Linked DNA regions of Parafrankia irregularis. The main gene of each other region encodes a partner of the protein of the gene in region 2 in a complex. Links are inferred from orthologs where the notes say so. Each region holds a gene or a part of one and is shown on either strand. Other genes may lie near its edges.

Region 1 (2,871 bases), on a different replicon or contig from region 2:
CGGCCGGCTCCGGCTCCGCAGGCCCGGTCATCGCCTCCCGGCGCCGGGAGGCGAGCCAGCCCCCGCGGGAACAGGCTTCCGCGCCGACAGGCCCCACCTCTTCCTCGACGATAACCGCCCGGAGCCGCCGCGACGGGGCCGCGGTCGAGTCCGGGCCGCCCGGTTCGTGACCAGGCGCCCCGCGCCGGTGCCGACCGCTCCAGCCCGAGCAGTCGGCCCGCCCATCCGCCGGCAGGGGTCTGCGACCCGGATCAGTCGGCGTAGTGGCGTCAGTCGGCGTAGTGGCGCAGTGCGTCCAACGCGCGATCGGTCACGTTGTCCACCGGCCCGGTCGCGTCGATACCGATGAGAACGCCCTTGGCCGCGTAGTAGGCGACGAGCGGAGCTGTCTGCTCCGCGTACACCTCCAGGCGGTGGCGAACGGTCTCCGAACGGTCGTCGTCCCGCTGGAACAGCTCACCCGAGCAGCGGTCGCAGACCCCTTCGTCGCGGGGCGGATCGAAGTCGAGATGCCAGATGTGCCCGCAGTTGCGGCAGGTGCGGCGACCGGAGAGCCGGCGCACCACCTCGTCGTCGTCGACGACGAGCTCAAGCACGACGTCGAGGCGGGTGCCCATCTCGTCCAGCATGCCGCCGAGCACCTCGGCCTGCGGCACGTTACGGGGGAAGCCGTCCAGGAGGAAGCCCTTGACCGCGTCGTCCTCGGCGAGCCGGTTGCGCACCATACCGATGGTGATCTCGTCAGGGACGAGGTCACCGGCATCCATGTAGGTCTTCGCCAGGACGCCCAGCTCGGTGCCTTCGCGCACGTTCGCCCGGAAGATGTCACCGGTCGAGATCTTCGGAATGGACCTCGCCTGGGCTATGAAGGCGGCCTGCGTTCCCTTACCTGCACCGGGCGGTCCGACCAGTACGAGGCGCACTACCGGAGGAATCCTTCGTAGTTGCGCAGCATCAGCTGGCTTTCAATCTGTTTCACGGTTTCCAGCCCCACTCCCACCATGATCAGCACCGACGTACCAGCGAACGGGAAGGGCTGGTCCTTGGTCAGGTTGAGAAGCGCCAACGGCAACACCGTGATGACCCCCAGGAACAACGAGCCAGGGAGGGTGATGCGGGACAGCACGTGGTCCAGGTATTCGGCCGTCGGGCGGCCGGGCCGGATCCCCGGGATGAACCCGCCGTACTTCTTCATGTTGTCCGCGACCTCCGTCGGATTGAAGGTGATCGCGACGTAGAAGTACGTGAAGAAGATGATCAGCGCGCCGTAGGCCACGAGATAGAGCGGGTGGTCACCGCGGGAGAGGTAGCGCTGCTCGAAATCCTGGAATGTCTGGTTGCTCCACACCTGGCCCAGCAGCTGCGGGAGCTGAAGGAGCGACGAGGCGAAGATGACCGGGATGATGCCGGCCTGGTTCACCTTGATCGGCAGATAGGTCGAGGTCCCGCCGTACATGCGGCGCCCGATGAGGCGCTTCGCGTACTGGACGGGGATCCGACGCTGCGACTGCTCGACGAAGATGACGAACACGACGATCGCGAGGCCCAGCAGGATCACCAGGCCGAAGACGAGGCCGCCGGCGACCTGGAGGATGCGCCCGCCCTGCGAGGGCAGCTGCGCGGCGATCGAGGTGAAGATCAGCAGCGACATGCCGTTACCCACGCCGCGGGCCGTGATCAGCTCACCCATCCACATGATGACCGACGTGCCGGCGGTCATCGTGATCACGATGGTGGCGATACGGAAGAGGCTGGTGTCCGGAATGATGGCGGCGCTACAGCTCGGGAAGAGCCGACCGCTGCGCGCCAGCGCCACGATGCCGGTGGCCTGCAGAACCCCCAGCGCGATCGTCAGATAACGGGTGTACTGAGTGAGCTTTTGCTCACCCGAACTGCCTTCCTTCTTCAGCTGCTCAAGCCGCGGGATGACCACGACGAGCAGCTGGATGATGATGCTCGACGTGATGTACGGCATGATGCCGAGCGCGAAGACCGACAGCTGCAGGAGTGCACCACCGCTGAACAGGTTGATCAGCGAGTAGACGTTGCTGCTGTCCTCGCTGGCCGCATCCAGACAGGAGTTCACCGCCGCTGTGGAGACGCCGGGCGACGGCATGACGCTGCCCAGCCGGAACAGGACGACGATGCCTGCGGTAAAGAGCAGCTTCTTCCGCAGGTCGGGCGTGCGGAAGGCCCGCGTGAAGGCGGTGAGCACGTCTCCTCCTGCTGTTCCTACGGCTGACGGGACGGCGCGGCGTTTGGTGCAGATCTCCGGCGGCCCTGGAAGCGGACCGTACGCGGTGAGGCGACTCTAACAGCACCTGAGGCTCACTCGTCCGGACATCACGCGCGGTAGGCACTGGTGTACCGGGATCCCGGTGAGCAAACCACTGCCAAACCACGCCAAGCCCAAACCACTGCCGAGCCGGCGTGTGCCGGTATCCGTACAGTGGCCTGTCCTGCCCGGGTCACGCGGCGAGATGTGCTTACAACCACCTCGCCGCGCGGCCCGGCAAAGCACGAACGCCTCGGGACGGGCGTGGGTACGCCCGTCCCGAGGCGCTGTCAGACCTGGGTGACGCTGCCGCCGGCGGCCTCGATCTTCTGCTTGGCCGAGCCGGAGAAAGCGTGCGCGGTGACCTGAACCGCCACGCCGATCTCCCCGTCGCCGAGGACCTTCACCAACGACTTCGAGCGGACGGCGCCAGCGGCCACCAGCTCGTCGACGCCGACCGTGCCGCCCTCGGGGAACAGCTCCTCGATCGTGGCGACGTTCACCACCTGGTACTCGGTACGGAAACGGTTACGGAAGCCCTTCAGCTTCGGAACCCGCATATGCAGTGGCATCTGGCCACCCTCGAAGCGGGCCGG
Region 2 (3,561 bases):
AGCCGAGGCCAGCGCATGCGGGCGCTGGCGCTCCGAATGGAGCGCGGCGCGGACCGCTGGCAGGTGACCACCTTGCAGCTCGGCTGATCAGGCCCGCCCCACCGTTCTGGAACCGGGGTTGCCCGACCGAGCAGCCCCGGTTCTGCTTGGCCCTGGCGATGCTGAGCCCTGGCAACGCCGAGTCGCGAACACGCAGGCCGGCGGACCACAGGCATGCTCCGCCAGTCGCTGCGCCGCGGTCAGTCGTTACGCCGTGCCGGGTCACCGTGGCAACGCTTGAACTTTCGACCTGACCCACAGGGGCACGGCGCGTTGCGCGCTGTACGCGCCGCGCCGCCGTCACCGGCACTGACACCGCGGCCCATCGCGCCGCCCGGGCCCGAACCGCGGCCGGCACCCGTCAGCCCAGCTCCGCTGTCGACGGTGACGGTGGGCGTGGCGTCACCGTCAACGCTCGGCGCCGAGTACTGCAGGTTTCCCGATGGACGGCGGGGTTCCAGGCCCTTGACGAAGACCGGTGGCGGCGCCGGGGCCGGGGTGGGCACCGGAACAGCTGGTGACACCGGCGAAACCCGACCGGCGGCACCCGCCCCACCGGCATCGGGGGGAGGCGGAAGCTGCGGCTCAGGCGCGGCTGGTGCGACCGCTGGCGCCTCCGGCGCGGCAGCCTCCGCGTCCCGGCCGGGAACCTGAACGTCGACGTTGAACAGGAGGCGGACCGACTCCTCCTTGATCCCCTCCATCATCGTCTGGAACATGTCAAAGCCCTCGCGCTGGTACTCGACGACCGGGTCGCGCTGACCCATCGCCCGCAGGCCGATGCCCTCCTGCAGGTAGTCCATCTCGTACAGGTGCTCGCGCCACTTGCGGTCGAGCACCGCCAGCACCACCCTGCGCTCCAGCTCGCGCATCACCGCCTCGCCGTCCGGCTTGTCGCCGAGGTCCAGCTCGCGGCGGTCGTAGGCCTCCTGGGCGTCCGACTGAAGATCTTCGAGCAACAGGTCGGAGGTCAGGCCCTCACGGTCGTCCGTGCCGGGAGCGTCCACTCCGATCGGGTAGAGCTGCCCGAGGCCGGTCCAGAGAGTGTCGAGGTCCCACTCCTCCGGGTAGCCCTCGCCCGTGGCTCCCCGGACGTACCCCTCAACGGTGTCGTCGACGAAGTGGCGAACCTGCTCGTGCAGGTCGGCTCCCTCGAGAACCTTGCGGCGCTCCTCGTAGATCACGGTGCGCTGCTTGTTCATGACCTCGTCGTACTTGAGGACGTTCTTGCGGATCTCGAAGTTCTGGCCCTCGACCTGGGTCTGCGCGGAACGAATCGCCCGGGTGACGATCTTCGATTCGATCGGCACGTCGTCCGGAATGTTGAGGCGGTCCATGATGCCCTCGACCGCGGCGGCGTTGAACAGCCGCATGAGGTCGTCGCCCAGCGAGAGGTAGAACCGGGACTCGCCGCGGTCACCCTGGCGCCCGGCACGACCGCGCAGCTGGTTGTCGATACGGCGGGACTCGTGGCGCTCCGTGCCCAGAACATAGAGACCGCCGGCGTCGACGACCGATTCATGCTCGGCCGTGACCGAGGCCCGTGCCTTCTCCAGTGCCTCGGACCAGGCGGCCTCGTAGTCGTCGGGGGTCTCGACCGGAGACAGACCGCGCTGACGGAGCTCCGCCTGCGCGATGAACTCGGGGTTGCCACCGAGCATGATGTCGGTGCCTCGGCCGGCCATGTTGGTGGCCACCGTGACGGCGCCTCGCCGCCCCGCCTCGGCGATGATGTGGGCCTCGCGCTCGTGCTGCTTGGCGTTCAGCACCTCGTGCTTCACACCGCGCTTGGTCAGCTGCTTGGACAGGTACTCCGACTTCTCGACACTGGTCGTGCCGACGAGGACCGGCTGCCCCTTCTCATGGCGCTCCGCGATGTCCTCGACAACGGCGTCGAACTTGGCGACCTCGGTCTTGTAGACGACGTCCGGCTGGTCGGCCCTGGCCATCGCCTTGTTGGTCGGAATGGGGACCACGCCGAGCTTGTAGATCTGGTGGAACTCGGCGGCCTCGGTCATGGCCGTGCCGGTCATCCCGGACAGTTTGTCGTACAGGCGGAAGTAGTTCTGGAGAGTGATCGTCGCCAGGGTCTGGTTCTCCTGCCGGATCTCGACCTTCTCCTTGGCCTCGATCGCCTGGTGCATGCCCTCGCTGTAGCGGCGACCGTGCAGAACCCGGCCGGTGAACTCGTCGACGATGAGGACCTCGCCGTCGGTGACGATGTAGTCCTTGTCCAGCTTGTAAAGCTCTTTGGCTTTCAGTGAGTTGTTGAGGTAGCCGACGAGCGGGGTGTTCACCGACTCATAGAGGTTCTCGATACCGAGCTGGTCCTCGACCTTCTCGACCCCGGCCTCGGTGATCGCGACCGTGCGCTTGCCTTCCTCGACCTCGTAGTCGACGTCCCGCTCCAGCAGCGGGGCGATGCGGGCGAACTCGGTGTACCAGCGGGTCGGGTTGTCGGCCGGGCCACTGATGATCAGCGGCGTGCGGGCCTCGTCGATGAGGATCGAGTCGACCTCGTCGACCACCGCGAAGTGGTGACCGCGCTGGACCAGCTCGTCCGCGCTCCAGGACATGTTGTCGCGCAGGTAGTCGAAGCCGAACTCGTTGTTCGTGCCATAGGTGATGTCGCACCGGTACTGCTGGCGACGCGCCGCGGGTGGCATCTGCGGGTGGATGACACCGACCGTCAGGCCGAGGAAGCGGTGAACGCGGCCCATGTTCTCGGCGTCACGCCGGGCCAGGTAGTCGTTCACCGTGACGATGTGGACGCCGTCCCCCGCCAGCGCGTTGAGGTACGCGGGCAGCGTGGAGACCAGGGTCTTGCCTTCACCGGTCTTCATCTCGGCGATGTTGCCCATGTGCAGCGCCGCGCCGCCCATGATCTGGACGTCGAAGTGACGCTGGCCGAGCGTCCGCCGGGCGGCCTCACGCACCACCGCGAACGCTTCGGGCAGCAGGGAGTCGAGGGTCTCGTCCTCGTTCGCCAGGCGCTGACGGAACTCGTCGGTCATCCCGCGCAGCTCGGCGTCGGTCAGCCCGGTGAAGTCGTCCTCAATGAGGTTCACCTGCTCGGCGATCGCCTTGAGCTTGCGCAGAATCCGGCCCTCACCGGCACGCAAGATCTTGTCTAGAACCACGGCGGAACCCCTCCGGCAGGCATGTCGGCGAACTCACCGACACCACGATGCTAGTCCCTCGATCGTCGCCCACGGCCCCAGCTCGGACCACTGGCGACGCGGTGGGTTCACCGGGACACATCGGCATGCCCGGACAGCCTCGTTCGGCCCTCTCCCACCGACATGTCCAACGACTGTGGGGTGGTGCCGGTGCCCGCCGGCGACACCGGCGGCGGACAACACGCCCACCCGCCACCAACACGGCCAGTCGTGCATCAACCTGCCCGGCCGATGCCGACACGCCCTGTCGACGCCGACACGTCCTGTCGACGCCGACACGCCCGCCTGACACGGCCACGTCAGACGCTGGCATCGTGACGGTATGCGTCCCGACATCAGGCCC

What was found. Proteins that work in one complex are often made in the same cells at the same time.
Region 1: the proteins of secA (region 2) and secY are in contact, whole or in part, in a crystal structure (PDB 3DIN), measured with the Thermotoga maritima proteins. The link is inferred for Parafrankia irregularis from one-to-one orthologs. Residues at the interface, in WP_004082002.1 of Thermotoga maritima: Glu261, Ala262, Arg263, Lys300, Ala301, Arg302, Thr303, Ile304, Ile305, Leu323, Tyr324, Asp325, Pro326, Val329, Ser330, Tyr333, Ile336, Lys340, Phe345, Val349, Glu363, Phe364, Tyr374, Ser375, Gly376, Gly377, Glu393, Ile395, Thr482, Ser483; in WP_004081795.1 of Thermotoga maritima: Glu108, Gly109, Glu110, Glu111, Ala236, Glu237, Arg238, Arg239, Ile240, Thr241, Ile242, Gln243, Tyr244, Ala245, Arg246, Arg247, Val248, Thr249, Gly250, Arg251, Arg252, Val253, Tyr254, Gly256, Ala257, Ser258, Thr259, Tyr260, Leu261, Pro262.

The regions. Positions count from the first base shown.
Region 1 is NZ_FAOZ01000002.1:358,769-361,639, reverse strand. The notes cover bases 70-2,871. They hold secY (preprotein translocase subunit SecY), read right to left. Parts: upstream 2,216-2,871; coding sequence 923-2,215; downstream 70-922. Other genes in these bases: rplO (50S ribosomal protein L15), read right to left, coding at 2,566-2,871; AWX74_RS04150 (adenylate kinase), read right to left, coding at 270-923. UniProt on the Escherichia coli protein: The central subunit of the protein translocation channel SecYEG. Consists of two halves formed by TMs 1-5 and 6-10.
Region 2 is NZ_FAOZ01000034.1:21,144-24,704, reverse strand. Bases 40-3,531 are described here. They hold secA (preprotein translocase subunit SecA), read right to left. Parts: upstream 3,180-3,531; coding sequence 240-3,179; downstream 40-239. Other genes in these bases: AWX74_RS32295 (Rv3235 family protein), read left to right, coding at 40-87. In the rest of the region: more of AWX74_RS32295, read left to right, coding at 1-39; AWX74_RS32285 (GNAT family N-acetyltransferase), read left to right, coding at 3,541-3,561. UniProt on the Escherichia coli protein: Required for protein export, interacts with the SecYEG preprotein conducting channel.